3 regions of the Thauera butanivorans genome follow, and region 2 is predicted to be linked to each of the others. Evidence: predicted binding sites of a transcription regulator. Region 2 holds the regulator's gene; each other region holds the start of a gene.
The links. Region 2 encodes FNR, which switches genes on or off when oxygen is low (the NO sensors DNR and NnrR bind a similar motif). Its sites were predicted from a motif close to TTGANCTAGNTCAA; they were not measured.
Positions count from the first base shown of each region.

Region 1: a site for FNR is predicted at 2,464-2,477, ahead of ACNQFN_RS11015 (hemerythrin domain-containing protein). Genes of this name have one in related genera too.
Region 3: a site for FNR is predicted at 2,279-2,292, ahead of ACNQFN_RS20065 (NosR/NirI family protein). Genes of this name have one in related genera too.

Region 1 is NZ_CP183038.1:2,269,571-2,275,031, forward strand. It holds tRNA gene ACNQFN_RS10990 (tRNA-His) at 114-189, opposite strand; tRNA gene ACNQFN_RS10995 (tRNA-Arg) at 205-281, opposite strand; tRNA gene ACNQFN_RS11000 (tRNA-Pro) at 309-385, opposite strand; gene ACNQFN_RS11005 (hypothetical protein) at 444-1,715, opposite strand; gene ACNQFN_RS11010 (DUF2249 domain-containing protein) at 1,747-1,959, opposite strand; gene ACNQFN_RS11015 (hemerythrin domain-containing protein) at 1,956-2,411, opposite strand; gene ACNQFN_RS11020 (MFS transporter) at 2,585-3,808, shown strand; gene ACNQFN_RS11025 (MFS transporter) at 3,847-5,103, opposite strand; gene ACNQFN_RS11030 (AraC family transcriptional regulator) at 5,223-5,461, shown strand, end outside.
Region 2 is NZ_CP183038.1:3,367,865-3,373,325, forward strand. It holds gene ppa (inorganic diphosphatase) at 1-139, opposite strand, end outside; gene ACNQFN_RS16315 (sulfite exporter TauE/SafE family protein) at 246-956, opposite strand; gene hemN (oxygen-independent coproporphyrinogen III oxidase) at 1,086-2,477, opposite strand; gene fnr (fumarate/nitrate reduction transcriptional regulator Fnr) at 2,624-3,370, shown strand; gene ACNQFN_RS16330 (SirB2 family protein) at 3,430-3,819, opposite strand; gene ACNQFN_RS16335 (Crp/Fnr family transcriptional regulator) at 3,922-4,605, shown strand; gene ACNQFN_RS16340 (PHA/PHB synthase family protein) at 4,615-5,461, opposite strand, start outside.
Region 3 is NZ_CP183038.1:4,138,492-4,143,952, forward strand. It holds gene ACNQFN_RS20055 (sensor histidine kinase) at 1-26, opposite strand, end outside; gene nosZ (TAT-dependent nitrous-oxide reductase) at 240-2,195, shown strand; gene ACNQFN_RS20065 (NosR/NirI family protein) at 2,349-4,562, shown strand; gene ACNQFN_RS20070 (transcription regulator) at 4,559-4,984, shown strand; gene ACNQFN_RS20075 (nitrous oxide reductase family maturation protein NosD) at 5,146-5,461, shown strand, end outside.

The DNA of each region.
Region 1 (5,461 bases), 1.1 Mb from region 2:
CGAGCTGATGGCCAAAAGCACGAAGGCCCGGTTTTCGCCGGGCCTTCGTGCTTACTATGCGCTTACTGCGGTTCGGTACTGGTTTCTTTGACCGCTGTAAGTACTTGATTTGATGGGGCGACATACCGGGATCGAACCGGTGACACCTGGAGCCACAATCCAGTGCTCTACCAACTGAGCTAATGCCGCCACTAAAACCTGTCCTGGCCTGCCCGGCAGGGATCGAACCTGCAACCCCCAGCTTAGAAGGCTGGTGCTCTATCCAATTGAGCTACGGGCAGAGTCCCGCGGGCAATCGGGGTGTGAGCTGGTCGGGGTGGAGGGATTCGAACCCCCGACATCTTGCTCCCAAAGCAAGCGCGCTACCGGACTGCGCTACACCCCGAGAGCCGCGAACTATACAGAGGTCCCGCGATGCCGTCAAATATCTTTTGCGGAATTTTTCACGTTTCCCGCGCGCGCTGCCAGTTACGCACAACGCGTAGCATGTTGAGCAGCAGCCACCCGAATTCGATAAGCATCAGCAGCCCGGCAATACGTGCGACAGTGTCTGCGAACACGCCCAGCACGAGGGCGGCGAGTACCGCGAGATGGAGCTTCAGCTGCTGCTTGACAGGGGTGTCGGGCAGCAGCTTCTTCATGTTCGGTGCGCGGATGCCGGCCTGGGTGAGGTGCAGCCAGGCAAGGAAAGGGACGATCTTGTACAGCATCGCGCTGATGGCGCCGGCGAAGCCGCCGTGCAGGATCAGCACGCCGGCGAGTACCGACCAGTGATCGGAATCGACGACGAGATTGCCGCCCAGCGCGGCGATGCCGGCGAGCATCGCGAGCATCGCCGCGCGGAAGGCATGGAAGGGCGCATCCGGCGTGCTGCGGCGGGTGCGCGACTGCAACCTCAGAGTCTGCACCGAGAAGACGCCGGAGGCGAGCATCAACGCGATGCCGAGCACGATGCCGGTGCCCTCGGCATCGAAGCTGCGGGCCAGCGACCACGAGGCCAGGCCCGCCAGCACTGCGGGTGCCCACCAGCGGGTGAAGCGGGCCGGGTAGCTCGGCGTGATCTGGAACATCGGTACCACGACCCAGCTTGTCGCGGCCAGCAGGATGCCGCCCCAGCCCAGCCAGCCCCAGGCGGCATGCAGATCCACCGCCTGGGCCAACGGTATCGGCAAGGTCGCGCCGCGGCCGATGGCGAGTGCGAGCGCCAGCCCGAGCACCGCGGTCACTGCCAGGCCGGCCATGGCCAGGCGCAGATCTCGCGGGGCGTGGCTGGGGATCTTGACCGATGGCGAGCGGATCAGGCCTGCCAGCGCGGCGATCAGGAAGATGCCGATGCCGCCGAGCAGCAGCATCGCACCGCCGATGATGGCGTCCGGGAGGCCGAAGGCGAGGCCGCCGGCGAGCCCGGCGGCGCCGAACGTGAGCAGTGCGTGGCTGCTGCTCGCGACGCCCAGCACTGCGGGGAAGCGGACGCCGGCAACCACGGGCAGGATCTGTTGCAGTGCGCCGATCATCACCTGCAGCATGAAGCCGGCTGCCAGCAGGTGGACGGCAGCGAGCGCACCCGGCGTCCATCGCGAGCCGAGCACGCCGTCGCCGAACAGCAGCACGAGTCCGGCACACATGCCGAACAGTGGCGCCGTCAGGAAGAAGCGCAGCGGTGCCGACAACGGCGGTGTGTCTTCGTAGGCGAGCCCGGGATTGGCGCTGCTCATGGTCTGCTTGCAGTGTTGCGTGAGGGGGCCGTCATGGACGGCCGATCAGGATCTCCACGGCGCCGTCGTCGCGGATGTTCACCTCGTTGCGATAGCCGTCGCGGTCGAGCATGCGCAGCAGCGGATGCGGCATGCGATCGAGCAACAGCGTGAATTGCTGGCCGGGCTGCAACTCGGCCAGCGCTTCCATGGCGCGTTCGAAGGGTTCGGGAGGCTCGAGGCCGCGGGCGTCGACGATGGTCATGATGTGTGCTCCACGGCAAGCGCTTGGGAAAGATGGCTACAGAGCTCGTCCCGGGCATGGGCGAGGCGGGCGTCGCACATCGGATAGAGGATGTTCTCCTCCTTCATGTTGTGCTGCTGCATCATGATCAGCAGGGTTTCCGCCTCGCCGGCGAAATCGTCCGCATCGCGCGCCTGCAGCGCTGCGCGCAGGCGTTCGAGTGCGGCGCGCATGTCGACGTGCTCGCCGCGCATGACCTGGGTCGGCCCCTGGGTCATGCCGGTGGCGGCTTCGAAGGCGGGGAAGAGCTGCTGCTCCTCGGCGTCGAAATGGGCGTTCAGGCCGTGGGCGAATGCTTCCAGGGCTTCGCTTGCGCCTTGCCAGTCGTTCTCGGCGGCGAGCGTTTCTGCGCGGGCGAAATCGTGATCGCAGGCGCGGTGATCGTGGGTCATCAGTTCGGCTATCGTGCTCATGGTCTGCTCCGATGGGACTGAGGCCATTCTCCGCCGTGACCGGCGGCTGGCATTGATACGAGTCAAGTCGGGTAAGGCGCTGCCGGCCGGAGCCGGGCGGTTCGCATTCGATTCGTTTGAGGAATCGTATGCCGCGCAGGCACAATCGCGCTTTTCGTTCCGCCGGAGGCGGCATGTCGAATGCGGCTGCGCCGGGCGCCTGGAGCCGGATCTTCCTGCCCTTTGCGCTCGGCTACTATCTGTCCTACCTGCTGCGCACGGTCAATGCGGTGATCTCGCCGGCGCTGACCGGCGAGCTCGAGCTGTCGGCGGCGCAGCTCGGGCTGTTGACCAGCATGTACTTCTTCGCCTTCGGGCTGGCGCAGATTCCGGTCGGGATCGCGCTCGACCGCTATGGCCCGCGCCGCGTCGAGAGCGCCTTGCTGCTGCTGGCCGCGCTGGGCGCGGCGCTGTTCGCGCAGGGCGACTCGATCGGCAGCCTCGGGCTGGGGCGGGCGCTGATCGGGCTGGGCGTGTCGGCCTGCCTGATGGGCGCGCTGAAGGGTTTTGCGCTGTGGTATCCGCCCGAACGGCAGAGCTCGATGACGGGCTACGTGATGGCTTGTGGAGCGATGGGGGCGCTGACCGCCAGTGCACCACTCGAAGCGATGATTCCGCTGCTCGGCTGGCGGGGCGTGTTCTGGGGCATCGCGGCCGTCGCGCTGGCGGCTTCGGCGAGCCTGTTCTTCAGCCTGCCGCGCGAAACCGCGGCCGGCGGCAACGTGCGTCTGGCAGGCATCGTGCAGGGCGTGGCAGGCATTTTCGCCGCGCCGGCCTTCCTGCGCTTTGCCGGCTCCTCACTGTTTTTCGTCGGTGGCTTCATGGCACTGCAGAGCCTGTGGGCCGTGCCCTGGCTGATGCACGTCGAAGGGCTGGAGCTGGCCGCGGCGGCCCGCATCCTGCTGGTGCTGAACCTCGGCATGCTGACCGGGCAGCTGTCCATCGGCATGTTCGGCGTGCGTCTGGTCCGCCTCGGCGTGCAGCCGCTGCGCCTGCTGCAGGTCGGCTATGCCTGCCTGCTGCTGGTATTGGCGGCGATCCTGTTCAGGGTCGGCCCGGTCGTCGTGGTGTGGTTCCTGTTCGGCGTGCTGTCGGCGGTGAATTCGCAGTCCTACCTGGCGGCGGCGAACAATTTCCCGCGCGAGATGTTCGGCCGGGTCAGCACCTCGATCAATCTGATGGTCTTCCTCGGCGCTTTCCTGGTGCAGTGGGGCATCGGCCTGGTGCTCGATCTGCTGCGCAGCTGGGGCTGGGCGATGCCCGAAGCGCTGAAGTTCGCCCTCGCCGTGCTGCTGTTGCTGCAGGCCTTCAGTTATCTGCCGCTGCTGGGCTGGCGCGCGGGAAAAAGCGGGAACTGAAAGCGGCGGAGTCTTTCGAGGCGGCGAGCTGCCCCCGGTCAGACCGTTGCATGCCGCTGCTGCCGGGCGGCGCGCGCGGCAACGCCCAGGCCGGCCAGCCCGGCCGAGCAGACGCCGAGCACCAGTGCCAGGGCCGAACCGTAGAAGATGCCCGAAGTCATGCCGGCATCGAGCATCGCGCCGAATATCGGTGCCGCGATGCAGAAGCCCAGGTCCAGTCCCGAATACACCGTGCCGTATACGCGCCCGGTCGCACCGGGCGGTGCCGCACGCTTGATCAGCATGTCGCGCGAAGGGCCGGCCAGGCCGATCCCCAGGCCAGCCAGGGCCGTCAGCGCCAGCGCCGCGATGCCCGACGGCAGGCCGGAGCCTGCCAGCGCCAGCAGCACGGCCGTCGCGAGCAGGCACACGCCGATGGTTTTCTCGAGCCGCTCCACGCGCGCGACGAGGAAGCCGCCGACCACCATGCCCGCGGCGCCGCACAGCATGTAGCCGGTGACCACCATCGCCGTCAGCGACAGCGGCAGGCCGTAGAGCTGCTGCAGCGTGGGGCCGGCGAAGCTCTGGATGGCCGACAGCGAGCAGGTGCTCCAGAAGAAGAAGGAAAAGCACAGCCACACGGACGGCAGCTTGAGGAAGGCGAGCGGATGCTCCTCGGCGGCGGCAGCGGCGTGTTTCGCTGCCTGGCCACCCCACGCGCCCTGGCGGTCGTCGAGCGCATCGCGGTTCCAGACCATGATCGCCAGCACCGCCAGCGCCAGCCCGGCGCCGGACAGGCAGGCGATGCGCCACGAGCCCGTGGCTGCGGCGATGCCGGCCATGAACACCGGCGCCGCAGCCCAGCCCAGGTTGCCCGAGATGCCGTGCACCGAGAAACCGTGTCCCAGCCGCTGCGGCGACACGCGCTTGTTGAGAATGGTGAAATCCACCGGGTGGAAGGGGGCATTGCCCAGCCCCGCCAGTACCGAAGCCAGCAGCAGGCCGGCATAGCTGCCGGACGAAGCCGCCACCAGTCCCGCCAGCACGAAGCAGGACAGCGCGCAGAACAGCACCGGCCGGGCACCGACGCGATCCACCAGAAACCCCGACAGCGCCTGCCCGACGCCCGAGATCACGAAGAACACCGATACCAGCAGCCCCAGTTCGGAATAGCTGAAGCCGAACTCCGCGATCAGGAACGGAAACAACGGTGGCAGCAGCATGTGGAAGAAGTGCGAGGAGCCGTGCGCCAGGCCGATCAAGCCGATGGTGCGGGCGTCCTGCCGCAGCGAGGGGGCGTGTGCGATGGAGCTCATGCAGCGGATGATAGGCAGCCTGCCGGCGGCAGATATGCGACAGCAGGACATATACTGTCGCGATCATGCCAAACCAAGCCAGACTCCGGCCTGCCGCGCCTGCTGATGCCAAGCCACGGATGAAGCCCCGCGCGAGAAGCGCCCCGGCCTGCGTGGTGGCGGCAGCGACACCGCATCTCTACGTGCCCACGGCCGAACGTCCGGTGCGGGCGAAGATGCGCAAGCTGCGCGCCGATACGCAGGTGATGCCTCATCGCCACCCCTGGGCGCAAGTAGCCATCTCCGCCACCGGCGTGATCCGCCTGGGCACCGAGCGCGGCACCTACATCGTGCCGCCCTGGCGCGCGCTGTGGATTCC
Region 2 (5,461 bases):
CCATGAAGCGGTCGACGAAGACGGCGCCGCTGTCCTTGTCTACTTCGAACTTGATCGGATCGCCCTGCGCGGAGATCTCGATGATGACGTTGATGTCGTTCGGCACGTCCTTGCCGGCGCTGACCAGATCGAAACCCATGATTCCCTCCCGTGGAAAATTGTGCGCGGATTATAGGGGGAAATCCGCTTGTCTTGCACTGCATCATCGCCTTCGAAGCCGCTCCGGCAACACGAAAGCCGGGGCATCAGGTCAGGCAGACCACGCCCTCCCACAGCGCGCCGCCCAGCGTGGGCGCGTGGATCAGGCCGAACACGCCGAAGCCCAGCACCAGTAGGCCGGAGGCGAAACGCACCTTGGAATTGCGGGTGAAATCACGGAAACGCTTGAACAGCATGCCGGCCAGCAGCAGGTTGGGCAGCGTTCCGAGGCCGAAGGCGAGCATCAGCCCCGCACCGCGCACGCCGGAGCCGGTGACGAGCGCAGTCGCCAGGATGGAATAGGTCAGGCCACAGGGGATGAAACCCCACAGCAGGCCCAGCGGCAGCGCCTGCTTGACCGAGCGCGCCGGCAGGAAATGCCGTGTCGCGGGCTGGATGCGGCGCCACAGCACGTGGCCGGCACGCTCGACCGGCACCAGCAGGCGGGTGAAGCCGGTGAGATAGAGGCCGAGCGCGATCAGCATCAGGTTGGCGAGCACGTACAGGCCCATCTGCACCGGCAGCATGCCGTCGTACAGCATGCCGACCGAACCCAGCGCGCCCACCACGCCGCCCAGCGCGGTGTAGGTGGTGATGCGGCCTACGCTGTAGGCCAGGTGCAGCGGCCATTGCGGCCTGCGGCCGGGCAGCTGCACCTGGGCGGTGAGCGCGCCGACGATGCCGCCGCACATCGACACGCAGTGCGTGCCGCCGAGCAGGCCGATCAGGAAGACGGCGAAGTAGCCGGTTTCGGGCATGGTCGAAACAGGACCGGTAAGAGGGCCAGGGAGAAAAGCTGCCTATTCTACGCCCCCGGCACGCACGCTGCTGCGGCGCGGTGCCGCAGGCGGGCTCGCCCGTCAGGCAGAGCCCCCCCTGCCCGTCGCTCAGATCACGCGCGAGTAGCGCGCGCGTTCGCGGTCTGCACGCAGGTAGCGGTCGAACACCATGGCGATGCCGCGCACCAGCAGGCGGCCGGCTGGCTCGACGCTGATCCAGTCGCCGTCGATCCTGACCAGGCCGGCCTTCTGCATCTCCTGCAGATCGGCGAGCTCGCTGGCGAAATACTCGCGGAAATCGATCAGGTGGGCGATCTCGATCGACTGCATCGACAGCTCGAAGTGGCACATCAGCGCCTGGATGATCGAGCGCCGCAGCAGGTCGTCCGCGTTCAGCTCGATGCCGCGCAGCACCGGCAGTTCGTCGCGGTCGAGGGCATCGTAGTAGTCGTCGAGCGTCTTGACGTTCTGCGCATACACCGGGCCGATCTTGCCGATCGCCGACACGCCGAAGGCCAGCAGGTCGCATTCGGCCTGGGTCGAGTAGCCCTGGAAGTTGCGGTGCAGCCGGCCCTGGCGCTGGGCGACGGTCAGTTCGTCGTCGGGCTTGGCGAAGTGGTCCATGCCGATATAGACGTAGCCCGCTTCGGTCAGGCGGCGGATGCCGAGCTGCAGCAACTGCAGCTTGGTGTCGGCGGTGGGCATGTCGTCCTGCGAGATGCGGCGCTGCGGCTTGAACAGGCCCGGCAGGTGCGCATAGCTGTAGAGCGAGACGCGGTCGGGCGAGATCTCCAGCACCTGTTCGAGCGTGCGGTTGAAGCTGATGACGTTCTGCCTGGGCAGGCCGTAGATCAGGTCCATGCTCACCGACTTGAAGCCGTTGGCGCGCGCGGCATCGATGACGAGCTTGGTTTCCTCGAAGCTCTGGATGCGGTTGACTGCCCGCTGGACGTCTTCGGCGAAGTCCTGCACGCCGACGCTCATGCGGTTGAAGCCGAGTTCGGCCAGCAGCGCGACGGTGTCGAAATCCACCTTGCGCGGGTCGACCTCGATGGAATATTCGCCATTCGGCACCAGCGTGAAATGCTCGCGCACCGAAGCCATCAGCTGCCGCATTTCGTCGTGCGACAGGAAGGTGGGCGTGCCGCCGCCCAGGTGCAGTTGCGTCACCTGGTGGCCGCCCTCCAGACAGGCGGCCTGCATCTCGATCTCCTTGGCCAGGTATTTCAGGTACTTGGCCGAGCGCCCGTGATCCTTGGTGATGATCTTGTTGCAGGCGCAGTAGTAGCAGATCGTGTTACAGAACGGGATGTGGAAGTATAATGAGAGAGGTTTGCTGACGCCGCCGATGGCTCGCTTGGCAAGCCAATCCTTGAGGGCATCAGCGTTGAATGCCTCGACGAAGCGATCCGCAGTGGGATAGGACGTGTACCGCGGACCGTTGATGTCGAATCGGCGGATGAGCTGCGGATCGAAGATGAGTTCGTTCTGGTCGGTCATGATCTGAAGCTTGAGTGTGTGCCGAACAATGGCAGAACACCACAATATTTTGGTTGACGTGGATCAACGGGCAGGAACAGCCCGGGGTCGATGGACTGGTGAGGGCGCCCGGGACAGTGTCTGAAGGGAACGGAATTATCGTGCAGATGAGGGCAAGCGTGCCAGTGACCATGAACGGGTTGAAGACCGCCTGTTCGCAATGCAATCTCGTGGAGCTGTGTCTGCCCTTCGGCATGTCCGACAGCGAATTGCACCAGCTCGACGAACTGGTCGGCGGGCGCCGCAAGGTCAAGCGCCAGCAGAGCCTGTACCGTGCGGGCGATCCTTTCGAGGCAATCTACGCCATTCGCGCCGGCTCGTTCAAGACCGACGTGCTGCTCGAGGACGGCCGCGACCAGGTGACCGGCTTCCAGATGACGGGCGAAATCCTCGGCCTGGACGGCATCAGCACCGAAAGCCACAGCTGCAACGCGGTGGCGCTGGAAGACAGCGAAGTGTGCGTGATCCCCTACGCCAAGCTCGAGCAGCTGTCGCACGAGGTCGAAGGCCTGCAGCATCAGTTCCACAAGGTCATGAGCCGCGAGATCGTGCGCGACCACGGCGTGATGATGCTGCTCGGCTCGATGCGCGCCGAGGAGCGGCTGGCGGCCTTCCTGCTCAACATGTCGCAGCGCTTCACCGCACGCGGTTTCTCGGCGGCCGAATTCCACCTGCGCATGACGCGCGAGGAAATCGGCTCCTATCTCGGCCTCAAGCTCGAGACCGTGTCGCGCGCCTTTTCCCGCTTCCAGGAAGAAGGCCTGATCGCCGTGCAGCAGAAGCACATCCGCCTGCTCGACACGACCAGGCTGCGCAAGCTGGTCCAGCATCAGACGGCCGGCTGCGGGCGCTGAGAGCGCCTGCTTCCGGCCTGCCTTTGCCCCCTTCCCGTCTCGCTGCCTCGACCGTCCCGTCAGACGACGGCAGCCAGATAGCCCGCAGCGTTCTTGCTCAGCGCCACCGACACGATCCACGCATACACCGCGAGCGCGGCGGCAAACGCGAACAGCCGCTGCGAGCGCGTCTTGCCGCGCTTGAGGGCGACGGTGCCGAGCGCGACGTAGGCGACCAGCCCGATGACCTTGGCCGTCACCCAATCAGCCTGGAACGGATACTGCTGGATCATCACCGCCAGCACGATCGCCGTGATCAGCAGGACGCTATCGACGACGTGGGGCAGCACCCGCGCCGGCAGGCTCTTCAGCAAGGGGCTACCGCTGATCATCCAGTAGCCTCGCAGCAGGAAGCCCAGGATGCTGAGCGCCACGCAGGTGACGTGAAGATGCTTGATGGCGAAATACATGTTCTTCCTTTTTTCCAGGGGCAGCACGGCCGCCGCAGCCCCTGCCCTCAATTAGAATGGAGGCCGACAAACGAGACGGCTTCCCATCAGGAGCGCCCGCACATGGCCAGCACCCCACCAATAGACATCCCCGCGCTGCTCAAGCGCATTCCGCTTTTCAGCGAACTGTCCGCAGCCGACATCGAGCGCATCGCCCGCTACACCCGCGACCGCCACATCGCCCGCGGCGAAGTCCTGTTCCAGCGCGGCGACCAGCCGCATGGCTTTTACTTCGTCGTCTCGGGCCAGGTCAAGCTCGCCTTCTCCTCGCCGCAGGGCACGGAAAAGGTCGTCGAGATCATCGGCCCGATGCAGAGTTTCGGCGAAGCGGTGATGTTCATGAACAAGCCCTACCCGGTGTTCGCCGAGGCGCTGACGGAAACGGCGCTGATCCACGTCGGCCAGGCCGTGGTCAGCGAACTGATCGACCAGGACCCCTCCTTCGCCCACAAGCTGCTCGCCGGCATGTCGATCCGCCTGCACGGCCTGATCCAGGACGTCGAGACCTACTCGCTGCGCTCGAGCATCCAGCGCGTGATCGGCTATCTGCTGCAGGTCGCCGACAGCGACTCGCCCTGCGAGATCGACCTGCCCACCAGCAAGCAGGTGATCGCCTCGCGCCTGAACCTGACGCCCGAAACCCTGTCGCGAATCTTCCACGATCTCAGCGAGTCCGGCCTGATCAGCGTGCACGGCAAGCACATCACGCTGCACGATCCTGCCCGCCTGGCACGCCACCAGGTCTGAGCACGCGGCTCAGGACTCCAGCACGTAGCTTCCCGGTGCCGGGCACAACGCCGGGAAGCTGTCGTTCGCGACCGGCCGCGCCTCGACCTCCGGGCCGACGCGCGGCTTGAGCCAGCGCATCCAGTCCTCCCACCAGCTGCCCTGGTGCTGCTCGGCACGTTGGTGCCAGCTATCGGCGGTATCGGAACGGCGTGCATCCGCGACCCAATAGCGCCGCTTCGGCGGATGAACGATCGGATTCAGGATGCCGAGGATGTGCCCCGAGCTCGACAGCACGTAGCGCCGGCTGCCGACCACGTGGTTGTTGATGGCGAAGGTCTGGCGCCAGGGCGCGATGTGGTCATCCTCGGCCGCGACTGCGTACATGGGCTGGCGGATCAGCGACAGGTCGAGCTTTTCGCCGGCGACTTCGAGGGCGTTGGGCTGGATCAGCCGGTTGTGCAGGTAGAGCTCGCGCAGATACCAGGCATGCATCGCATACGGCATGCGCGTGGAATCCATGTTCCAGTACAGCACGTCGAAAGGCGGTGGCGTCTCGCCATACAGCCAGCCATTGACCACGTACTGCCAGATCAGGCTGTTCGAGCGCAGCAGGCGGAAGGAAGCCGCCATCTCGGCCCCATCCAGATAGCCCTTCTGCGCCATCTTGTTGTCCAGGTAGTCGATGCTGCTCTTGTCGATGAAGACTTCGATGTCGCCCGGCTTGTGGAAGTCCACCAGGGTGGTGAACAGCGTCCAGTCGGCGACCGGCACCGCATCCTCGCCATGGCGGCGGTTGGCCCAGGCCATGTACATCGCCAGCGCCGTGCCGCCGATGCAGTAGCCCACCGCGTGGACCTGCCGGGCAGCGGTGAAC
Region 3 (5,461 bases), 770 kb from region 2:
TCGGGCGGGCGGTACGGCCGGTTCATTCGATCGAAATCCAGTTGCAGGAGAGTCCAGATACGGTCAGGGCATGACGAACATCCTTAACACAGATCAAGGATCGCAGTTCTGGCCCGATCTAGAGTCTCCCTGCGACAAAACGCCACAGGGCATCTTGTCAGAGGCATCCATTCCGCGCACAGGCGGGGCTCGGGTGTCCGGACGAACACCGATCAAGCCAGAACGGGAGCGACACGATCATGAATGAAGTAGTGAAGATGGACCAGGCCGGTACGATGCCCGACCCGAGCCGCCGCAAGTTCCTCAACACCGCCGCCTTCGCCGGCCTGGCCGGTGCCGGCCTGTCGGTCGGGCTTTCGGCATGCAACAACGAATCCGCCCCTGCCGCTGCGTCCGCCCCGGCGGCCGCACCCGCGCCTGCTGCGGCCCCGGCCGCCGCACACAGTTCGGTCCACCTGGCCCCGGGCGAGCTCGACACCTACTACGGTCTGTGGAGCGGCGGCCACACCGGCGACTTCCGTGTGCTCGGCCTGCCGTCCGGGCGCGAACTGCACCGCGTGCCATGCTTCGTGCCCGACGCGCTGGTGGGCTGGGGCATCACCAACGAATCGAAAGCCGTCATGGGCACCAAGCCCGACGGCAGCCTGCGCTACACCGTCGGCGACACCCACCACACCCATGCCTCCTACAAGGACGGCAACTACGACGGCCGCTATGCCTGGATCAACGACAAGATCAACAGCCGCATCGCCCGCATCCGGCTCGACTACCTGGTGTGCGACAAGATCACCCAACTGCCCAACGTGCAGGGCTTCCACGGCATCTTCCCGGACAAGCGCGACCCGGTCGACCCCGCCATCAACTACACCACCCGCGTGTTCTGCGGCGCCGAGTTCCATACTCCGCTGCCGAATGACGGCCGTGACATCGACTCGCCGGAACAATACCGCGCGCTCTTCAGCTGCGTCGATGCCGAGACCATGGAGGTCCGCTGGCAGGTTCTGATCGACGGCAACTGCGACCTCGTCGCAACCTCGTACGACGGCAAGCTCGCCGCCTCGAACCAGTACAACACCGAAGGCGGCTACCACTATGAAGGCATGATGTCGGCCGAACGCGACGCCTGCATCTTCTTCAACATCGGCCGCATCGAGCAGGCGGTCAAGGACGGCAAGTTCACCACCTACGGCGCCTCCAAGGTGCCGGTGGTCGATGGCACCAAGGCAGCCAACGCCGACCCCACGACCGCGCTGGTCGCCTATGTGTCCGTGCCGAAGAACCCGCACGGGGTCAACGCCAGCCCGGACGGCAAGTACTTCATCTGCGCCGGCAAGCTGTCGCCGACCGGCACCGTGATCGAACTCGCCAAGGTGCTGGACTGGTTCGACGGCAAGCTCGACGACGTCGACAAGGCCATCGTCGCCGAAGTCGAACTCGGCCTCGGCCCGCTGCACACCGCCTTCGACGGCCGCGGCAACGCCTACACCACGCTGTTCCTCGACAGCCAGATCGTGAAGTGGAACGTCGATGCGGCAATCAAGTTCCACGCTGGCGACACCAACGTGCAATACGTCGTCGATCGCCTGGACGTGCATTACCAGCCCGGCCACATCAACGCCTCGCAGTCCGAGACCATGTTCGCCGACGGCAAGTGGCTGTGCGTGGGTTGCAAGTTCTCCAAGGACCGCTTCCTGCCGGTCGGCCCGCTGCACGCCGAAACCGAGCAACTGGTCGATATCTCGGGCGAGAAGATGGTGCTGATGGCCGACCACCCGGTCCGCCCCGAGCCGCACGACTTCATCATCTTCAAGCGCGAGCTGCTGCAACCGAAGCAGGTCTATGACCTCGGCGACTTCCCGAACGCGGTCAAGGATCCGAAGGAAGCCGGCGTGTTCCGCGACGGCAACAAGGTCACGGTCAAGATCACCTCGCTGGCGCCGGCCTTCGAGCCGCGCGAGTTCAGGGTCAAGGTCGGCGACGAAGTCACCATCATCCTGACCAACCTGGACAAGATCGAGGATCTGACCCACGGCTTCGCGATCCCGAACTACAACGTCAACTTCATCGTCAATCCGCAGGAAACCAAGTCGGTCACCTTCACCGCCGACAAACCGGGCGTGTTCTGGTGCTACTGCACGCACTTCTGCCATGCGCTGCACCTGGAAATGCGCAGCCGCATGATCGTCGAAGCCTGACGATCGCACTCCGGCAACACGGAACACAGGGGGCGCCAGCCCCCTGTGGCCTTTCCGGGCACGCGGCACGCCCTCCGGGCAAATTGATCCGCGACAAATACAGCGCCACTCCGCTTTCCTAGACTTCATCGCAATTCACTTATGGAGAGCGCCATGAAGCTGCTGTCCGCACTGCGCGACTCCCTGTCCGCCCTGCTCCTTACCGCCGCCATCGCCTGTACCACGGCCCCCGTCCAGGCCCAGACCGCCTACGAGGCCAAGCTGGCGCCCGAAGTGAACACCGCCCCCGCGCTGTGCGACTACGTTCCCTGTAGCGAGGTGCTGCCCGGCGCGACGAGCTTTTCCGAGCGCAAGGGCCAGCCTTTCTACGTCGAGGGTTATGCCGAGGAGAACGGTACGCGCAAGCTGGTCGGCTACGTCGTGCTGTCGACCGACGTCACCGACACGCCGGCCTACTCCGGCAAGCCGGTGATCACGCTGATCGGCCTGACCCCCGACGGCCACTTCGCCGGCATCAAGATCCTCAAGCACTCCGAACCCATCCTGCTGCTCGGCATTCCCGAGTCCGCGCTGATCAAGTTCAACGACCAGTACCTGGGCAAGTTCGTCGGCGACAACATCGAGATCGGCCGCTCCCGCCCCGACGAGGACATCATCGGCCTGGATGCGATCTCCGGCGCCACCGTGACGGTCATCGCCCAGAACCAGGTGATGATGATGTCGGGTGCGGCAGTCGGCCGCCAGGTCGGCATCCTCGAAGCGACCGTGCGTCCGCAGGCGAGCTTCGTCGACCACGGCCGTGCGCTCGACTGGAACACCATGGTCAAGGAAGGCGTGGTCCAACGCCTGGCGGTGATGCCCGAGCAGGTCGGCCTCGAGCGCAGCAGCGAACCCTTCATCGAGCTGTGGTACGGCTATCTGAACCACCCCGAAGTCGGCCGCGCGATCATGGGCGAGACCGGCTGGCGCTCGCTGATGAGCCGGCTGGCCGAAGGCGAGCATGCGCTGTTCGTGATCCGCACCCGCGGCAACGAATCCTTCAAGGGCTCGGGCTTCGTGCGCGGCGGCATCTACGACCGCATCCAGGTCCGCCAGGGCCAGGACGCCTTCACCTTCCGCGACCTCGACTACCTGAACCTGTACGGCCTCGCCGCGCCCGGCGCACCGGCCTTCAACGAATCCGGCATCTTCATCATCCGTTCGCCGGCCTTCTCCGGCGCCTTCCCGTGGAAGTTCATCTTCCTCGGCAACCGCGTCGACCGGGCGACGGGAGCACGCACCTTCGTGAACTTCGACCAGGAATACTGGCTGCCCGCAAGCTATCTCGAAGGTGGTCGCCCGGTGGTGAAGAAACCGGATGCGCCCTGGATGCGGGTGTGGAAGACCCGCGCCGTGGAGATCGGCCTGTTCGCCGCACTGTTGCTTGCCGTAGCCGTGGTCTACGGCAACCGCGACGCGCTGACGCGGCGCTCGACGCGCAAGAACAAGTGGCCGGTCAACGCCTTCAAATACACCTTCTGGGTGATCAGCATCGTCTTCGTCGGTTTCGGTCTGCTCGCACAGCCCTCGATCACCCAGGTGCTGACCTGGTTCCATTCGCTGCTGTTTCAGTGGAAATGGGAGCTGTTCCTGACCGATCCCTTCATCTTCCTGTTCTGGATCTTCATCATCCTCACCACTTTCGTGTGGGGCCGGGGACTGTTCTGCGGCTGGATGTGCCCCTTTGGCTCGCTGTCGGAGCTGATCCACAAGGTGGCCGAAGCGATCGGCCTCAAGCGCTTCCAGTTCGAGCTGCCGATGAAGTGGCACAACCGCCTGAAGTGGGTCAAGTACGTGGTGTTCTTCGTCCTGCTGGCAGTATCGGTGTTCTCGATGGGCTTGGCCGAGATGCTGGCCGAGGTTGAGCCGTTCAAGACCACCTTCCTCGTCGGCATGTTCAACCGCGCCTGGCCCTACACCTTGTTCGTGGCGGTGCTGCTCGGCCTGTCGATCTTCATGGAGCGGCCGTTCTGCAAGTACCTGTGCCCGCTCGGCGCCTCGCTGGCGATGCCTTCGACCTTCCGCTGGTTCGGCCTCAAGCGCAAGCAGGAATGCAGCACCTGCAAGGCCTGCGCAGTGGGCTGCGGTTCGCTGGCGATCGACGAGCACGGCCGCATCGACCATCGCGAATGCATGCACTGCCTCGACTGCATGGTCCTCTACACCGACGAGAACACCTGCCCGCCGCTGGCGCAGGAGCGCAAGCGCCGCACCAAGGCCGGCCTGCCGCTGACGCCGATCGGCAAGGACGGCTACTACATCCCGATCCAGCCGGCGCCAGCCGCCCAAGGCCTGAGCGCCGTCGCATCGACGAGGAGCGCATCATGATCGACCCCCGCAGCATGACCGAGCCGGTGGAGCCGCCCTACCCCGGCGGCGTCCTGGCGCACATCGGCGCCGAGATATGGGACCACCTGTGGCCCTGGAGCCGCAGCGGCTTCCAGCGCCAGCGCACGATCCAGGCCGCCAGCCTGGCGATCGCGATCGCCGCCACCCTCGTCTGGGTGCTGGCGGCACTGGGCAACGACCTTGCCCCCAACACGATCATCGGCTGGTGGTTCGGCTGGAGCGTGTTCGAAGTCGTGGTCCGCCTCGGCTCCAAGCCCTACGTCAAGGAAGGCCCATGGTGGAGCCAGCGCTACCGCAAGGCGAGCGTGATGGACATGATCTGCTACGTCGGCTTCAAGAACCTGCTGATCGGCGCAACGCTGTTCATCGCCCTCAAGAGTCTCGGCCTGCTGGTGCTCTGAGTCTTCCTCCGCACGATCACCGTCCGTCCCCGCGGGCGGTGATCGTTTGCGACGCAGCCGGCGCCGCGGCCGCCAAGGGGCAGGTCCCCACTTTGCCAAGATCAAGGCACACTGAGACATTGCGTCGCATAATCGCCCCACGCTCAAGCACCGACGGATCAATGCCTCTGCCCGCCCGCCTCTTTCGCCTTGCTGCAGCTCTTGCCTTGCTGGCCACACTCGCCCTGCCGGCTGCTGCCGCGGTGTGGCGGGTGAAGGCGGGCGAATCCATCCAGGCCGCGATCGACCGCGCCGCACCGGGCGACACCATCGAAGTCGAACGCGCCCGCTACGTCGAGAACCTGCTGATCACCCGGCCGCTGACGCTGCGCGGCATCGACCGCCCGACGATATCGGGCGACCTGCGCGGCGACACCATCCGCATCAAGGCCGAGCACGTCACCATCGAAGGCCTGATCATCGCCGACTCCGGCGCCA